3 regions of the Paenibacillus ottowii genome follow, and region 3 is predicted to be linked to each of the others. Evidence: riboswitches for the same ligand, from Rfam matches in the RefSeq annotation. Region 3 holds a riboswitch; each other region holds the start of a gene.
The links. A riboswitch is a leader RNA that binds a small molecule or an ion and turns the genes downstream of it on or off. The one in region 3 is predicted to bind glycine.
Positions count from the first base shown of each region.

Region 1: another riboswitch for glycine. It lies ahead of sdaAB (L-serine ammonia-lyase, iron-sulfur-dependent subunit beta); the one in region 3 lies ahead of gcvT (glycine cleavage system aminomethyltransferase GcvT).
Region 2: another riboswitch for glycine. It lies ahead of ACQQ6X_RS19215 (alanine/glycine:cation symporter family protein); the one in region 3 lies ahead of gcvT (glycine cleavage system aminomethyltransferase GcvT).

Region 1 is NZ_CP191577.1:434,151-440,613, reverse strand. It holds gene ACQQ6X_RS01985 (ABC transporter ATP-binding protein) at 1-443, opposite strand, end outside; gene ACQQ6X_RS01980 (DUF6359 domain-containing protein) at 773-2,377, opposite strand; glycine riboswitch at 2,592-2,706, shown strand; gene sdaAB (L-serine ammonia-lyase, iron-sulfur-dependent subunit beta) at 2,918-3,607, shown strand; gene sdaAA (L-serine ammonia-lyase, iron-sulfur-dependent, subunit alpha) at 3,597-4,496, shown strand; gene ACQQ6X_RS01965 (Ig-like domain-containing protein) at 4,655-6,463, opposite strand, start outside.
Region 2 is NZ_CP191577.1:4,134,107-4,140,569, forward strand. It holds gene ACQQ6X_RS19210 (iron-containing alcohol dehydrogenase) at 1-26, shown strand, start outside; gene ACQQ6X_RS19215 (alanine/glycine:cation symporter family protein) at 84-1,502, opposite strand; glycine riboswitch at 1,660-1,755, opposite strand; glycine riboswitch at 1,774-1,850, opposite strand; gene ACQQ6X_RS19220 (glycoside hydrolase family 1 protein) at 2,017-3,474, opposite strand; gene ACQQ6X_RS19225 (LacI family DNA-binding transcriptional regulator) at 3,684-4,655, shown strand; gene licT (BglG family transcription antiterminator LicT) at 4,888-5,736, shown strand; gene ACQQ6X_RS19235 (beta-glucoside-specific PTS transporter subunit IIABC) at 5,963-6,463, shown strand, end outside.
Region 3 is NZ_CP191577.1:45,295-51,757, reverse strand. It holds gene gcvPA (aminomethyl-transferring glycine dehydrogenase subunit GcvPA) at 1-308, opposite strand, end outside; gene gcvT (glycine cleavage system aminomethyltransferase GcvT) at 434-1,534, opposite strand; glycine riboswitch at 1,615-1,711, opposite strand; glycine riboswitch at 1,715-1,812, opposite strand; gene gcvH (glycine cleavage system protein GcvH) at 2,204-2,602, shown strand; gene ACQQ6X_RS00215 (PTS mannitol transporter subunit IICB) at 3,026-4,504, shown strand; gene ACQQ6X_RS00210 (BglG family transcription antiterminator) at 4,587-6,463, shown strand, end outside.

The sequences.
Region 1 (6,463 bases), 390 kb from region 3:
CGTACAGGGTTGGGGATATCTACGCTTTCCAGCAGCTCCAGTACACGCTCCCTTTTTTGCTTCGTAGAAAGGGAAGTATGATAATCGAGATTTTCCTCGATCTGCTTACCAATGCTCATTAACGGGTTAAGTGCTGTCAGCGGGTCCTGAAAGATCATGCCAATGCCCGCTCCGCGAATTTTATTCATTTGCCCTAAGGAGAGGCGGATCAGATTCGTGCCTTTAAAAAGAACCTCTCCTTCGACACGTGTCCGCTCCATGTCATGCAGTTGTGGGATTGAAAGCGCCAGCGCGCTTTTGCCACAACCGGATTCTCCGACCACAGCCAGCACTTCATTGGGGTTGACCGTCAGATCCAGATGGTCGACTGCGGGGTGATATTGATCGTTAATGCGAAAAGATACGGATAATCCTTTAATCTCCAACACAGGTTCGATATTCAATGCGTGCGCTTCCCCCATTCTCCATGGTCTTGTCCCGCTAATTCTCACCATGTTTGATGTTAAAACCTTCCACAAACATTACATACCATTTTTGTCGGAATAATTTGAATACATCCTATCACCAGTATATGGATATATCAATTAAGATTATGCTATCAACATCATTTAAAAAATCAATGATCCAGCAGTGGCGCGACTTTCCTGGCACAAAATGTAACCCAATAACCAACCACAGGTTAATTTTCATCACAAAAAAGCCGTTTGATCCCCTACAAAGGATCAAACGGCTAACTAGCACCCAACAACTCACTCTGATTTTTTTACATTTGTTACGAAGCCGCTCCATAGGAGCCCGATTTGAATGTTTTTGGATCGTACCATTTGTAGCCTGCTGCTGGAGCAGACCAAGGCTCAGGTTGCGGTTCCGTGGAAGCCGCTGGCTCCTCAATCGGCAGAAGCTTCGTCGGTTGATCCAGCGTTAAGCCTGCCACATCGGATAATTTGGTGTAGTCCTGCTTCCATGCAAGCCATTGGACCGTTTGCACCAGGAAGGTCGCATCGTCCACTTCCTTGAAACCATCATACGTCTTCTTCGACTGTCCGTTTTCCTCGCGCACATATTTCGGTGTAGCATCTTCTACGGGAGAAGAATCACCGATGAAGGCTGCCTTGCCTTGACCGACCTTGGAGATTGCCGCAAATGGCCCTTCCGCACGGCCCCCGCCGTTATAGACACCCTGGTCTACAGCATTGCCCCATTTTTTCGTACCTGTCGGGATATAGGCAATTCCCTTCGCTTTGGTAGGATCAATAATAGCCAGCGTAGAGCCCGCATGCATAGCAATTGAACGTACACCCTTGGTAATGCCAAAAGATTGATCTTCAGCTACAATGTCCGTAGCATTCACGTCACCAAGCGCATTATAGCGGAAACGAACGCCAAAGTTGGTTGCCAGCCAATCAGAGCTAGTTAACCCTTGCATCGCCGGTGATGCTGCTTCTTCTGCAGTCATGCCTTTTGCCGGATTAGTGTAGGCTCCACGACGATAGCCATTCATAACCTCGGAGGCATCCCAACGGTTTTTGTTGCGGTCCGCATTATAGTGGTCGGAGATGAAGAAAACACTCCCCCCGTTATTCACGTATTGTAGCAAAGCCGCCTGCTCGGAAGCTTTAAATGGAACATTCGCTTCACCGATGATGAACACATCATATTGGCGCAGCTTGTCATAGGTTATGGCTTGTTCCCCAAAAGTAAAAGGAATAGAGCGGTTCAATTGGTCCACAGTAAAACCTACATTACGCAATCCATCGGCAAAATCAGAGAAGGCGCCGTCAATGACCCAATCTGCTGCCCCAGCCGTCTGTGCGTGCGTATTATCGAACAGCACTTTTTTACCTTTGCCGTCCGGCAATGTCGTACCGGGCTGACCCGGGTTTCCAGGATTAGGCTCGCCTGGATTACCAGGTTCCCCCGGCTCGCTTCCATTCACCAGTTCCACAGCGCTTGGGCTTTTTACTCCGCCAAAATTATTGTAGGCGCCAAGTGTACCTGTCACACGAATTTTACTGCCGATCAGCTCAGGATGGCCTGTTAGTCCATATTGCCCTCTGTACGCTGATGTCAGCTGCACATCCAGTAGATTCGACGTGCTACGTTCATTCACCTGGTCGGCAATCAGTACGTTAAAATCATTCGCAAACGGGGAAGAAAAATTAGCCGTTTGCGATCCGGTAGCATGTCCAACAATGTAGCCTTCCACCGTCACTGTGCCTCCACTACCTTGGCGCTGAAGGGCTTCGGCTACTGTCAGTGCTCCCTCTGCTTTGACCTGACCGAATGGAACGAAGATCCCGATCAGCAGCGATATGATCGCCGCCAGATGCAGCACCCCTTTCAAGCGTGAACCTGTGAACCGCGAGCCTTTTACCATACGTCAATATCCCTCCTATAATTCCATAAATGTACTTGTCCTCTATCAGATTAGCTATCAATCTTCTAATTCCTTCCTGGTTTGATCCATAATTATGTAAATTTTTATCTTTTTTATCGGAAACACACTTGTTTATGTAAAAATCGAACCCTGCGATTGACAGCGAGCGCGGCATACATTACGCTAAGGAAGATATGTAGAACGGTATACGCGAATGAAGATGACGGGAGAGTCTGTCCAGAGGCTTACACGCTGGCGGCACCGAAGGAGCAAGCCGCCAGCACCCGGCTGGCGGATAATCTCTCAGGTCCATGTATCGTCATCTGACGCAACTCTGGAGAGAGCGCAAGCCACCCAAGGGGTAAGGCGGTATGGACACCGCACGAAACTCTCAGGTAACGAGGACAGAGATAAGGGGAATTTCCTTATCCTGTCCTTTTTTGTGCTCACATTGTACGTCAGCATCAGGAACCGTTATATCCGTGCAAAGACGCGGAAATACCATATACTATGGTTGTAGAACATACAGGGGGCCATACCATGCGTTTCAAAGATGTATTTTCCATTATCGGTCCGGCCATGACCGGACCCTCCAGCTCACATACTGCAGGCGCGGTGCGGCTTGCACGCGTTGCCCGGCACTGGCTCGGGGCGCAGCCTGACCGCGCCCGCATGACACTGTACGGCTCCTTCGCCGACACGTACAAAGGACACGGTACCGACCTGGCACTCATCGCAGGCCTGCTCAATTACGATACGGACGATCACCGGATTCCCGATGCCGAGCAATGGGCGGAGCAGGCTGGAATGGCCGTAGAATTTGCCGTTAGCGGACTCCCCGCGCCCCATCCGAACACCGTCCGTTTCGAGCTATGGAAGGGCGAGGATCAGCGCACCCTGCTCGGCTCCTCCATCGGAGGCGGCAGTATCCATGTCCAGCAGCTCAACGAATTCCGAGTTAACCTGACCGGAGAACTGCCTACGTTGGTGCTTCTCCACTCGGATAAGCCCGGTACATTAGGTGCGGTAACTTCAGCATTGGGCGCTGCTGACATTAACATTGCCTACATGCATGTGGATCGCAAAGGTCGGGATGGTGAAGCACTTACTGCCATCGAAACGGACAGTCCTCCTACGGCTGAACTGATTGCCAAACTGCGTTCTTTGCCTCATATGTATGAAATTAAAATGATTAATCTGAAAAAAGGAGCTGAATCCGATGCGGTTTAGCCATCTGCATGAAATCAGCGCGATATGCGCTGAGGAATCCACCACGATTGGCCGCCTGATGATTCAAGAACAGGTACAAGAGACGAATACAACGGAAAAAGAAATCTTCCGCCAAATGTCTGATTATTATGAAGTCATGAAGGAGGCCGTTCATCGCGGTCAGACGCAAGACACCGTATCCCGCAGCGGATTGACGGGCGGGGACGGCAAGCGCCTGGCCGAGTATCTGCGGACAGGGGAGACCTGCTCCGGCGACGCCTCCGCGCTCGCCATGGCTTATGCGCTCTCTGTGTCGGAGGTGAATGCATCCATGGGGCGCATTGTCGCCACGCCCACTGCTGGCTCTTGCGGCGTCATCCCCGGCGTGTTCATTAGTGCGCAGGAGCGTTTCGGCTGGGATGACGAGCATATGGTGCACGGCTTGTTCGCAGCCGGAGCCATTGGCTACGTCATCGCCAACAACTCCTTCATTTCCGGCGCGGAGGGAGGCTGTCAGGCTGAGATTGGCTCAGCCATCGGGATGGCCGCTGGTGCAATGGTCGAGCTGCGCGGCGGCACGCCTGAACAGGCCATTCACGCTGTAGGCCTAGCGCTCAAGAATACGCTCGGTCTGATTTGCGACCCCGTTGCCGGGCTCGTCGAGATTCCGTGCATCGTGCGCAACGGGCTGGGAGCCGTGACCGCACTTGCCGCAGCGGATATGGCTTTGGCGGGAGTACGCAGTGCCATTCCGTCTGACGAAGTCATTGACGTGATGCTTGAAGTCGGCAGCGCAATGCCGTCGAAACACCGCGAGACCGCCAAAGGCGGCTTGGCCCAGACACCGACCGGCAAGCGCTTGACCGAATCCCTTACACGCAACACACTGGCCAAGAAAGACAAGTCATAGCTCTAAGCATTAAACCAACTACTTTTCCTCTATAAAACAAGACGAATATTTCTCCCCCACATTCTCCAAGGGAAAGAGAATTCGCCCTTAAAAATAAAGGAGCAAGCATACGTCTAGGGACGACATGCTTGCTCCTTTTCTTTTCAATCGATTACAGATTACTGGACAGTTACCTGTACCTTCGTCATTTTACCTGCATATTTCACGGTAATTACAGCTTTGCCCTTGCCCTGTGCCTTAATGTTACCGTCTTTGACGGTCGCAACAATAATTCTGGACGAGGACCAGACAGCCGGTTTGGTGACATCCTTCTCCGACTCGTCCTTATATGTGGCTGTCGCCGTAACCTTAGCCAACTGCCCTGCCTTCAGGTTCAAAGCGACTTCGTCCGTTTGCAGGTATTTAAGCGTATCAACATCTACAGGCACGCTGATCACTTTCCCGCCGAACTTCGCCTGAATGTTAGCTTTACCATAGCTAACCGCGGTAACCTGACCCTTTTTGACAGTGGCGACCCTATAATTGGATGTTTTCCATTCAGCTTGGGTCGTAACATCCTTTTCTTTACCATCACTGGATTTAACCACAATGGAAATGGTTTTTTGGTCTCCAGATTTGAGGGATAACGCGATGGCATCCGCTTCAATCTTTTGCGCTACGTCTACTTCTACCGTAAACGTAATGGTTTGCTTGCCATAGGAAGCCGTAACGGTTGCCTTACCGTTGGCATTCGCTTTAATCAAACCTTCGCTAACTTCAACTACCTTGACGTTGCTAGTAGACCAGGTGGCATCCTTGGTTACATCTGTTTTTGTACCGCCACTCTTAACGCCAGTTACTTTCAGTTGCTTTGTTTCCTGAGCACCGAGCACAATGACACGCGAATCGGTTTCCAGACGGTCTACAAGGCCTACTTGCACGTTAATCGTCAGCTTTTTGCCATTGTAGGTCGCTGTAATCACTGCTTTACCAGTCGCTTTACCCGTAATCGTTCCCTTGGACACAGAAGCAATATCTTCCGCACTTGAAGTCCATTCTGCATCCTTTGTAACATCTTCCTTACGCCCGTCCGCATAAGTAGCCGTCAGAGTCGCAGTATAATCCTCATTAATATCAATTGTTGCCGTTTTAGAGGACAAAGACAGATCACCAGGTACATTTACGGATACCGTAGCTGTGGCTGTTTTACCGCCATAAGAAGCTGTGATCGTTGCCTCACCTGTTTTATAACCTGTGACTTCTCCCCCGCTGACAAAAACGATATCTTCATTACTGGACTTCCACTCTGCTTTACTTGTGATATCTTCTTCCGTCCCTGTTACATAGGTTGCGGTCAGCTTGAGCTTTTTGGATTCCTTAGCATTCAAGCTCAGCTTGTCCTCGCTTAAATCCAGAAATCTAGAGGTTTCGACATCTGTCTTGATCGAAACCGTCTTATCTCCGTATTTAGCGGTCACCGTAGCCGAACCTGCTCCAATGGCCATAATCGTTCCTTTATTCACTGTTGCAATTTTTTCATCGCTTGATGTCCAAGCAACTTTATCCGTGATATCTGTTACCGTACCATCCGGGTACACAGCAGATACCTGTATTTTTTTAGATTCATCCAAACGGAGAAAAATATTGGTTTCGCTGGCTTTCAGCTTATTCGTCTGATCCACATCCACCGCAATCGTAGCGGACATCGTGCCATATTTACCCGTAATTGTCGCCTTCCCTGTGCTATATCCGGTAATCGTGCCTTTCAGAACATCTGCCACGGCTGTATTGCTGGAGCTCCACTCGGCAGACTCTGTAACATCCTGAGTTGATCCATCCGGGAACGTGGCTGTCAATTTAACCTTCTCTGTATCCTTTAACAAAAGAGAAACCTCTGATGTACTGGCATCCAGCCGTTTAACCTGCTCCACCTGTACAGCAATCGTTACGGTCTGTTGTCCATATACAGCCTTAATATTGGCTGTACC
Region 2 (6,463 bases), 1.5 Mb from region 3:
TAGCTATTTTGCGTGCATCGTTATAACATTCAAAAGGGAGTGCTCTCAAGCCTGTGATGGCTGAGAGCACTCCCTTTTAGTATTTATGAATTAACTGTTTGTCCTTTTTCTTCTACTTGGATAGCAGCCCCTACATTGGCACCTGCAAGAATCCCCTTTTTCTTATTAGGATACAAAGTATTCATATAGGTTCGGGTTTCTGCAACGACAATTCCCGACAAGCCGAGCAATGCAATCAGGTTCGGAAAAGCCATCATTGCGTTAAAAATATCTGCCAGCAGCCATATCGCATCCAGTTTAATGAACGCGCCCCCACCAACCAGTACAATGAACAAATAACGATAAGGCTTGATCCACTTGACCCCAAGCAAGTACTCAACACAGCGCTCTCCGTAATAGTTCCAGCCGAGCATGGTTGTGAATGCGAACATAATCAGGATGATGGTGAGCAGTTCTGCTCCCAGCGGAAATGCACTGGAGAAGGCTTGCTGAGTCATCAAGCCTGCATCGGTAGGTCCGCTCCACACCCCGCTAACCAGCAGCGTCAACCCGGTCATCACACAAATAACCATCGTATCGATAAACACGCCCGTCATGGAAATCAGTCCTTGTTCCGCAGGCCATTTGGTTTTGGCAGCTGCAGCTGCAATCGGTGCGCTCCCCAATCCAGCCTCATTGGCAAATATACCTCTAGCTACCCCGCTGCGCATAGCCAGCATAATCGTAGCTCCTGCAAATCCACCCGTTGCCGATGTTGTTGAAAATGCCGAATGGAGCACAAGCGCGATTGCAGCAGGAAGCTGGTCAGCAAACCGAATCAGTACAATGATACAAATCAGTACATATAGTCCTGTTTTAAAAGGAACGACCTTCGTCGATACCTTGGCAATACTTTTGAGTCCTCCAATGGTGACCAGAGCTGTAAGGACAGCAATTGTCAGTGCCGTTACAATCGGCGGAACGCCAAAACTGTTTTCAGTAGAAGATACAATCGCCTTGACCTGAGGAAATGTTCCGATCCCGAACAACGCTACCAGCATCCCTGAAAAAGCAAACAGCATCGCCAACGGTTTGAAACGACGTCCCAGGCCTTTTTCAATATAATACATCGGGCCGCCGGAGAATTGTCCATTCCGATCCTTCACCCGGTATTTAACCGCAAGTACACCTTCCGCGTATTTCGTCGCCATCCCAAAGAAGGCTGCTACAACCATCCAGAACAAGGCACCCGGCCCGCCCAGCTTAATGGCTGTCGCTACACCAACAATACTTCCTGTGCCCACTGTAGCCGCCAGCGCCGTACTCAAAGCCGCAAAGCTGCTTACATCCCCGCTGCCTTCATTTGGGGCCTTACCGATGAGCTTGATCGCCAAGGGCAGCCGGAATACCTGCAACATTTTTAGTCGTATGGTCAGCCATAAGCCCGTTCCCATGACAAGAATGATGAGGGGCGCCCCCCATATCCAACTGCTAATCGTTTCTAACACATGTACCAAGTTCATTTCAACCCGCTCCTCCAGCATATTAAAAAACAAAAAAGAGTCAAATCCGTTGATTCGACTCCTGGAGAGGTTAAAGGCACGAAAAAATAAACCAATTTGTGCAGGATCCTATCTCTAAAAAGCTCATAAAAGCCTAGAGTATTCCCTGTCACAGGTTATTCGCGTCTCTGTCCTTTTGCCTGAGAGTTTAAGCAGATGTTATTCTGCGGTGCACCTTCGGCGCCCAATTAAGGGTCTCTCCAGAGTTCTGTCCGTTTACGGTCCCCGCTTATTGCTGTAACCAGCCTTAGCACCTGAGAGTTTTGCCCCTTCGGTCGGAACTTTCGTTCCATCTCCCGCAAACATCAACCAGACATATGAAATTTTTATTTATTATACAGAAAACTTTCAGCTTATTACAAGTGAAAAATTTGTGAAGCCTTTTGACAAATCGATAGGGTATCTATACAAAAAGCGAGTACAGCAGATTGAATCCTTCGGATTTTCTCTGCTGTACCCGCCAAATGATATGGAATTACAATTCTTCACCATTGGTTGCTATCACATTTTTATACCAGTGAAAGGAGTCCTTTTTGGAGCGTTTGAGCGTTCCGTTACCGTCATCATCCAGATCAACGTAGATAAATCCATAGCGCTTGGACATTTCGGAAGTAGACATGCTCACAAGGTCGATCGGACCCCAGCTGGTGTAACCCATCAGATCAACACCGTCAGCAATCGCTTCCTTCATTTGAGTAATATGCTGACGCAAGTAATCAATTCGATATGTGTCATGCACAGAGCCGTCTTCTTCTACCTTATCATACGCACCCAAGCCATTTTCCACGATGAATAGCGGCTTTTGGTAACGGTCATAAAATGTATTCAGTGTAACACGAAGGCCGATCGGATCAATCTGCCATCCCCAGTCGGAGGACTGCAAATACGGATTTTTCACACCGCCAATCAAGTTCCCTGCTGCTTTCTCGCCCTCTGGCCCTGCCGATACGGTCAAGGTCATATAGTAGCTGAATGAGATAAAATCGACCGTATTATGTTTCAAAATTTCGGCATCGCCGGGTTCTGTCTGGATCACAATATTATGTTCTTCAAAATAGCGGTTCATATAGTTGGGATATTCCCCACGAGCCTGCACATCCGTAAAGAACAGGTTCAGCTGATTTTCATGCTGGGCCTTCAGTATATCCTCTGGATTACACGTATGTGGATAACTTTCTATACGGGCCAGCATACAGCCGATCTGAGCACCCGGAATGATCTCATGTCCCCGTTTGGTTGCCAGTGCACTTGCTACAAATTGATGATGCAATGCTTGATATATCGCTTGTTGTTTGTTTTCTACACGATCAATAACCACACCGCCACCTGTAAACGGACTCATGGTCATGACATTGATTTCGTTAAAGGTTAGCCAGTATTTTACTTTGTCTTTGTAGCGTGTAAATACCGTTTCGGCATAATGTACGTAATGATCTACGACTTCGCGCCCCAGCCAGCCATTATACTTCTGGGTTAGACCTAGCGGTGTTTCATAATGAGACAATGTCACCAAGGGCTCAATGCCATACTTACGCAGCTCATCAAATACATTGTCGTAGAATTGCAATCCTGCTTCATTCGGCTCGGCATCATACCCATTCGGGAAAATCCGCGACCAGTGGATAGACATGCGGAATACTTTAAAGCCCATTTCTGCAAACAAGGCAATATCTTCTTTGTAATGGTGGTAGAAATCCACACCTTCACGCTTTGGAAAACGAGCGTTTACCTTGCCAGCCAAGATGTCCTCAAGTCGCTCGGACGAAATTTCTATAGCATGATCGTTCTTACGTTCCGCTCTGGGTACATAGGCAATCATGTCTGCACTCGACAATCCCTTTCCATCTATGTCAAAAGCACCCTCCAGTTGGTTGGCTGCAGTTGCCCCGCCCCAGAGGAAGTTTTTCGGAAATCCTTTTTGCGTCTTCGTCATGGTATGAAAACCTCTTTTCTTAATTTAATGTTTTCACTTTGGTCAATAACCATCAAGTGCTGCAGTGCGAATCAATATCTCCCGGCAACCGTTCTCCTTTGAAATGCATTAATAGATGCTTTAAAATAGACCTAATGCCCTCATGAGCATCCTAATTGTTGTAACGCGTTTCATGTCAAGTATTTTTTTCTTATGTGAGGAGAAGCATCATGTCGAATCTTGATCAAATTGCAAAACTGTCGGGCTTTTCCAAGGCTACGGTATCCAGAGTGTTAAATCAGTCCCCCCATGTAAGCCAAGAAACTAGAGCTAAAATATTAAAAATCATGCAGGAGCTGGATTACGTTCCTAATCGGAATGCGATTTCTTTATCCAAGGGTCAGACGCTCCAGATTGGCATCATTACTTCAACTATTAATGAAATTGTTCTGGCCTTTCTGGACAGCTTTGTGGAAATCGCCGGACAATATGAATTCCAAACCATTATTTATACTTCGGGAGAAGACAAAAAGAAGGAGCTTCAAGCTTTCGAGGATTTAAAAAGAAAAAGAGTCGATGCGCTGGTCATCATTTCCTGCGTGAATGACACTGATTTTTTGAGTACCTATTGCAAATATGGCCCCATTGTGGCCTGGCAACGAATGGAGCATACTGATATTCGCTCCGTCGCTATGGATCAGTATGAAGGATACATGCTAGCACTAAAGCATTTGATACAAAAAGGCTATACTCGTATAGCCAATGCCTTTGGTCGTCCAAGCAGCATTAATACCCACAGTAGACAACGAGCTTATAAGCAGATCATGAATGAGCACAATCTGCCAGTGCTGCCGCATTGGAACTATTCTTCTATTTATAACATTCGTGACGGCGAACAGGTCGTGCGTAATTTGTTACAGCATCGGGAGGCATTTCCGGAGGCTATTCTGTGTGCTAACGATTATGTAGCCGTGGGCATTCTCTGCGAAGCGCGCAGACAAAAGCTGAGAGTACCGGAGGATCTGGCGATTGTTGGGTTTGATAACACGGAGCTTGCGCACACCATGGGAATTACAACGGTTCAAAATCCCATAATGGCTCAGGCGCAAAATGCCTTTTTCATGCTTTCCCCTGAGCTGATTGGACGCCAGATGAAGCTTCATACGCTGGAATATAGCCTCATTGAGCGTACGACCACTTAAGGGTGCAGTTGGCTGTCAAACTAGGCAATTGGGCCTTGATATGAAATATTTTTGTCGAAAGAGAATAAAAAATGTTGAAATCGCTTTTTTTTGTGCTACAATAGCACTATATCGAAGGATTGTGACCGGTGATGCGGGCAATGCCTGAGTTCAATTGAGTGCTATTGCTAACAATAGTGTTGAATTGTGCTTGGGCATTTTTTATTGGTAAAGGATGGGAGGGGGAACTTCAATGATTATTGAGAAGGTGCTCAATAACAACGTCCTGTTGACTAAAAACGATAAAGGTAAAGAGGTCATCGTCATGGGAAGAGGTATTTCCTTCAAAAAGGTGGCTGGCGACCAAGTCGATGATCATAAAATAGATAAGATTTTCATGTTAAATGAAAACGAGTTCACAGCCAAACTAACCGAGCTGCTGAACGATATTCCCGTGTCTCATCTGGAAGTCGTGAATGAAATTGTCACCCATGCAGCAGAAGTGCTCGATACGGAGTTAAGTGATAATATTTATTTAACTTTGACCGACCATATTCATTTTGCCATACAGCGGGAAGAAAAAGGATTGGCACTCAAAAATGCGATGCTGTATGAAATTAAACGTTTTTACAAAAAAGAATTTGCAGTTGGACTGGATGCTCTGCAAAAGATTGAAAATACGCTTGGTGTAAAATTGGGCGAAGACGAAGCTGGATTTATTGCATTGCATATGGTGAATGCCCGGATCGACGGTAACGAGATGCAGGCCACGCTTAAAATGACCGAAATTGTCCAACATATATTGAACATTATTACGTACCATTACGGGATTGTGCTGGATGAAACTTCTTTCAGCTATTCGAGATTTTTGACCCATTTGCAATATTTTGCAATGCGAGTGATTCGCAAAGAGGTCATTCACAGTGGTGAAGAATTTTTGTATAACCAGGTAAAGCAAACCTATACCGAAGCTTTTGCCTGTGCCCAAAAAATTAATGAATACCTGGAAAAAACATATGATCAATATCTAAGCAAGGATGAATATGTATATCTGACGATTCACATTCATCGGGTAACTGAACGTAATAACATTTCAGGCTAAAAAACTTCATATCCTCATCGTTCATGGATTGTGACTGGTAAGGCAGGCAAAACCTAAACTGATGGTGAAATCGACATACCCTTGTAGGAGGAGTGCGTCGTTTTCACCACGAGTTTAGGTTTTTCTTGTTTACAAGGTTAAAAAGATGCACGCCGGCGCATCTTAGCAACAAAAGTAAACGATAAATCCTATCAGTAGCAAGAATAACACTTAAGGAGTTCTGAACATGAGTGATAAAGAGCTATCTAAAAAAATAGTAACTCTCGTTGGCGGCGAAGAGAATGTCAATTCGGTATTCCATTGCGCTACACGCTTGAGATTTAAATTAAAAGATCGTACAAAAGCAGACAAAGCTGCACTGGAAGCAACGCCTGGTGTCATTACAGTTGTGGAAAGCAGCGGCCAGTTCCAAGTGGTCATCGGTAACAATGTAGGTCAAGTGTTTGAGCATATGATGGCAGAAACAAATCTGCAGGATGCGGACAATCCAAATGCGAAAAAAGAAGATTCTTCCGAAAAAACGAATGTTCTTGGCAAAGCAGTCGATATCATTTCGAGCATTTTCTCTCCTCTCTTGGGCGCTCTTGCCGGAGCAGGTTTGCTCAAAGGGATTATGGCCTTAATTTCGTCGCTCCATTGGATTGATACTGCAAGCGGTACGTATCTCATTCTGAACGCCGCTTCAGACAGTGTATTTTATTTCTTGCCTATATTCCTGGCTATTACA
Region 3 (6,463 bases):
GGGGTATAGGCGGTGTAAAATTCGGATCGTGAGGTGATGTGTTGGATAACGGACGGAATATGATGATCATAAATGCCTGCACCAAGAAAGCTGGCATGTGTATCAGTATTGGCATTGTGTCCGGCCAGTCTGGCCATGTGGCGGGTTAAGGCTCTTTCGTCGAGCCGAGAGGAAAGAGGGAGTTCCCCTTGGTATCGAATAGCCTCTGGAATGTCACTAAATAGCTCGTCAATGGATGATACGCCCACCACATGCAGCATTTCGGTTTGGTCTTGTTCGGTCATGGGGAGATAGCGATGCTGCTTCATAGGTTCTGGCTCCTTTCAAAAAGCAAAATTTAGATAATAAATTAGCTAATATATAACCGGGATTGGAAAATCCAGAATTTCACACACGATATGATCGCTTTTTCAGGAATGAAGAGAGTTTAAGATCAGCGTGGTCGTTTATAAAAGGGGGCTGCGACCACCTCCGCACGCAGACGCTTACCACGAATTTCGACCTCCAGCGGTGTAGCTAGGGTGCTAAAACGACTGTCCACCAGGGCCAGCCCTAGATTGCGCTTCAAGGTGGGCGACTGGGTGCCCGTGGTGACCTCACCGATGTGTTGGCCTTCAGCAAATACCGGATAATGAGCGCGCGGGATGCCGCGGTCCATCATTTCCAGCCCAATCAACTTGCGAGGAATTCCTTGTTCTTTCTGGCGTTGTAGTGCTTCCCTGCCGATAAAATCTCCTTTACTCAGCTTGACGAAGAAACCTAAACCAGCCTCAAGCGGTGAAATGGTGGCAGATAACTCCTGTCCGTACAGCGGCAGCCGCGCCTCGAAGCGCAGCGTATCGCGAGCACCAAGTCCAGCAGGAATCAGCCCATACGACTCACCGCAACGAAGCAAACCATCCCAGACGGCAGGTGCTTCCTCAGCAGGTATATAAAATTCAAAGCCGTCTTCCCCGGTATATCCGGTTCGCGAGACAAGCGCTTTTGCTCCAAACAATTGCACGTTCTCCTGGAATCGGAAAGATGCCAGATTCGTTATATCTGTATCTGTTACGGCAGCGGCAATGCGTGCTGCTTCTGGTCCTTGCAATGCCAGCAATGCTATTGCGTCAGACACATTCTCCAGATGAACCGATGCAGGTACGTGACGAATGAGCCAATCCCAATCTTTGTCGATGTTGGAAGCATTCACAACGAGCATGTAGCGCTCTGGTCCTTTGCAATATACAAGTAAGTCATCCACTACGCCTCCGTCGGGGTAACACAGGAGTGAATATTGTGCCTGGCCCGGTTCCAACTGGCTGACATCATTTGTGGTTACTCGCTGCAAAAAAGCCTCGGCTTCTTTGCCCTCAACCAAAAACTCGCCCATATGCGAGACATCGAATAAACCCGCGCGTTGGCGGACGGCCTCATGTTCTTTTTGAATGCCGCTAAACTGAACGGGGAGCTCCCACCCGCCAAAGTCAATACAACGAACTCCGGGTTGCGTCCCGTAGGACGAATATAGTGGTGTTCTTCGCAAATTAGACATTTTTCCACTCCTATCCAGTGTAATCGGCCAAAACAAAAAAGACAGGCTGAAAGAAACGTATAGACGGCGGTCCATACTCTTTTTTCAGCTCTGTCCTTGATACCAGAAAGTTACCCCGGTATGTACCAGGTTTCCCCTTGGGTGATCCGCTCTAATCGCGAATGCTCTCCAGAGATGCGTCCGGCAAAGGTCCTTTTGCCTGAGAGATTCACCTGCAATGCAAGTTTACTCCTTCGGCGCTACCTTTTGGATCAATGGTATGCTACCCGGTTTTGCAGGTAACAACTTGATCCGATTCGCGTGCATAACTGTCTCACAAACGACAACAGCTATGAGAATCCTTTTGGCAGTCTCTCCCTCCGCGTTCATCCGCGTTTGCAGTTGTCGATGTATTTCCAAAAGCATTTGCTATAACCCATTAATACGCAAATTCATTCAAAATGTCAATAAAAATGTCATATGAAACAATATGAAAAACATTTAATGTATAAATAAGGATATGTAAGCGTTTGTTACAAGTTATTATTTTTGATAGACTATGCTATATAGGTTGGTATGAAGTATTTTTGTTAGTATTATTGACATGGATGTTCTTGTTGTCATAATCTTAACCTGTCTAATACAAGTGATCAAAAGCATTTTATTCATGTGGAAATGAGGCGAAGCAGGATGAGTGAAGTGAAACAGGAACTCTGGTATACAGACGAACATGAGTGGGTTCAGCGCACAGCGGATGGAACGTTGCGAATCGGCATTACAGACTTTGCACAGCATCAGCTGGGTGATATTGTTTTTGTGGAATTACCTGAGGTGGGAACAACGATTGAACAGGGGGCGGAGATCGGCACAATTGAATCGGTGAAGACAGTCTCCGATCTTTTTGCTCCGGTGGCGGGAACCGTTATGAAAGTGAATGAAGCTCTGGAAAGCACACCTGAGCTGGTGAATGAATCTCCCTATGAAAAGGGTTGGATGATCGAAGTAGAGATGAGCAATGATGTCGAGGAAGCTGTGGGCAAACTGCTGTCTGCGGAGCAGTACGAACAGTTGATTTCGGATCAGCAATAATAAGTAATACAGCATGAATTACTACCTTTTATTTTGATTTTTTGTATGGATCTTGAATTAAATAAGAGCATCGTGAGTCCGCTCGGTTTTTGTATAAAATAGTCGCTATGACCTGACATAGCGGCTATTTTTTTGTTGTTTTTAGAAGGCGTAATTACGTCATTTCCTCAGATTTAGAAGGGTGTCCCACTAAAAAATATGCAGATTTACAACGATGTTTCTTCGACTAATTTCTATTGTTATCGGCCATATTAAGAAGAATTATGCAGGTATAATGCCTTGGCGTTACTTTAAATTTAAATGTTGTCATCAACGTTCATGACGAAAGTACGTTTTCATTTCGTTGATGAAGATAGCGCTGTCATTTAGTATGAATTTTAAGAAAAGGTAGTGATGCTATTTACTCACAAGGAGGATATGAATATGAGCACAGTGGACACAAAGTCCAGTTCAAGCGGTGGCGCTCGTGTTGCCGTACAACGTTTTGGCCGTTTTCTCAGCGGTATGGTTATGCCCAATATGGGGGCCTTTATCGCGTGGGGATTAATTACAGCACTTTTTATTCCGACCGGGTGGTTCCCGAACGAGGGTTTTGCACAACTGGTTGATCCGATGAAAAATTATTTGCTGCCGCTGCTGATTGGTTATACAGGAGGCACAATGATTCACGGACAGCGTGGAGGTGTGATCGGTGCCATTATGACGATGGGTGTCATTGTGGGGGCCGATATCCCGATGTTCCTAGGCGCGATGGTAGCTGGTCCGCTGGCTGCATGGATATTGAAGAAGTTCGATAAGGCCATTGAAGGCAAAGTCAAATCAGGTTTTGAAATGCTGGTCAATAATTTCTCGGCTGGGATTATCGGTGCCATTCTAGCACTACTCGCTCATGTGGGCATCGGCCCAGTCGTACAAACCATCAGCCAAGTGCTGTCGGCAGGGGTACAGTTTCTCGTAAATGCAGGGCTTTTGCCGCTTGTCAACCTCATTATTGAGCCCGGAAAAGTATTATTTCTCAACAACGCATTGAATCACGGAGTATTGAGTCCAATTGCGCTGGAGGAAGCTTCAAGAACCGGAAAATCCGTTTTGTTCATGCTTGAATCCAATCCTGGGCCAGGCCTCGGTATTTTGTTGGCCTATTGCCTGTTCGGTAAAGGCTCTGCGAAGTCGTCTGCTCCTGGTGCAGTCATCATTCATTTTTTCGGCGGGATTCATGAAATTTATTTCCCTTACATTTTGATGAAGCCGATTCTGATTCTTGCTGCTATAGCTGGGGGCGTTGTGGGAACCTTCTGTTTTATGTTGACAGGTGCCGGACTGGTTGCTGCTCCTTCACCAGGTAGTATCATCGCTTATTTCCTGATGACACCAAAAGGTGGATATTTGCCGATGCTGAGCGGTGTGGTCGCTGCTGCGGTCGTATCCTTTGCTGTAGCCGCAGTATTGCTCAAGACAGGTAAGCAGAAGGAAGAGGGGCTGGAGGAAGCTGCATCCCGCCTGAAAGATATGAAAAATCAAAGCAAAGGTGCAAGTGCTAGCGCCACTGTAGCGGAAAGTAACCAAGCATCTGGTCGTACTGCCGAGGGTGCTACAGATCGGCTGCTCAAGGATAAATCCGAAGTGAACAAAATTGTCTTTTCCTGTGATGCAGGCATGGGTTCAAGTGCCATGGGAGCCTCCATTTTACGCAAGAAAATGAAACAGGCGGGCGTGGACGTTACGGTAACAAATACGGCAATCAGTGAAATTCCACAGGATGCGGATATTGTCATTACGCAAAAAACGTTGACAGACCGGGCTAAAACGATAGCCCCGAATGCTGAGCACATTTCCATTGACAATTTTCTGAAAAGCCCTGAATACGAAGCGCTGGTTGACCGTCTGAAATCCGGCTCCTAATCCCTATAAAGTCAGCCGTCTGTGTACAGTTTGTATTTCCTGCTGAAAGGGAATAGAGCTTGGGAAGGAACGGTATGCGCTTATGAATATTACGAAACGACAATCTGACATTGTGGAGTATCTTTTGGAGCAGCCCCAAGAGGTTACGGCTGGGGAAATTGCCGAGAAGATCAATGTCAGCACAAGGACGGTCCATCGGGAACTTGGCGCAGTCGAGTGTTGGTTGGCGGCTCATGAGGTAAAGCTGGAGAAAAAATCAGGGATCGGTATCTATGTGGATGCCGACCCAACTCAGCTTGCAAGTCTACGAGAGCAGTTGCTGCATACGAAGTCAGACGATTACTCGGCTGAGGAGAGAAAGATTGTAGTTCTGTGCATGCTGCTGGATACACAGGAGCCGATCAAGCTGCTGGCGCTGGCATCGGATTTGAAAGTCACAGTAACTACGGTCAGTCATGATCTGGACGAATTACAAAGCTGGATCGAAGATCGAGGGCTCGTGCTTGTGCGCAGACGGGGATACGGTGTCGAGATTACAGGACGGGAGATAGACAAAAGACGGGCGATTTCTGAGCTGGCTCTCGAATATTTGGATGAATCGGATCTGTTTTCCGGTCGTGAGGAGCTTCGTCCGGTGACACGTGTCACTGAAAAATTGCTGGAGATGATTGGCAGGGGGAACTTGCTAACCGTGGAGAACGCCCTCTGGCAGCCTCATGATCAATGGCTGAAAAACATGGTGGAAAGCAAATATATGGAATTGCTGATTCAAATTTGCGTGTCACTGGCACGTCTGCGACTCGGGTACGTTGTAGATCATCGTCCCTCCCTCCCGTATCCGAAGACAGATTCGGAGGAGAATATCATGCTGCGCACAGCTATGGTAGAACGCATATGCGCAGAGTTGTCGGCGGCGATGGATATTGATTTTCCAGACTCAGAACGAAGTTATCTCAGGTTGCTGTTCCGTGATGCTGAGGATCATTCCACACGGTTGCTGCCACTGGATGATCTTGTACTGCTGGAGTTGGTTCATGAGTTGATTCGTCGTGTGGAGGCAGAGACAGGCACACCACTGGCAGAGGACCGCGTTTTGCGTGAAGGGCTGATTGCCCATATGGCTCCGGTACTCAAACGTTTGAGGGAGGGGAAGTCCATCCGCAACCCTCTCCTTCAGCAAATCCGCAAGGATTACGGCAGCTTGTTCGACTCGGTCAAAAAGGCTGCGGCGGATATGACAGAAATGGAAGTACCGGATGAAGAGATCGGATTTCTGGTCATGCATTTTGGCGCTTCGTTGGAGCGGCTGCGACAATTGCAGCGGGAGGTTCGAGCCATCGTAGTCTGCACGAGCGGAATTGGCTCCTCCAGACTTCTGGCGACAAGACTGGCCAAGGAGTTGCCACAGATCAAAATCGTGGATAGAGCCTCATGGTACGAGGCGACGCGGATTCCGAAGGAGGATTATGATCTGATCATTTCGACAGTGGAGCTGCCGCTTGAACCGGATCGTTATCTCAAAATCAGTCCGCTGCTGACGCAAGAGGAGAGTGACCGTCTGCGTCATTTTATCCAGCATATTACACTCAATCAACTTAATGACCATCCTCAGGAACAGGCTGTTCAGCCCGGCCAGGGCATGGAGTGGCTTACCGGTCTACGGAAAAGCCTTGAGGAGATTGTACACATTGTACAGCAATTTCAAGTATACCAGCTGGAAAATAAAGGGATGGATATGTCGGCTACTATAGAGGCTATTTGCATGTTGGAGGCAGTGCGGGGAAATGTCACAGAGCCTTCTGTTGTTGCTGAACAACTTATAGAAAGAGAGCGTCAAGGGAGTCAGGTGATTTCTGATACCTCCGTTGCTTTGATTCATACGCGCAGTCCCTATGTTCGCCAGCCTTCGCTGACTTTGTATAGGCTGGCTGAGCCGCTGCTGGTGGATGTAGATGAGCA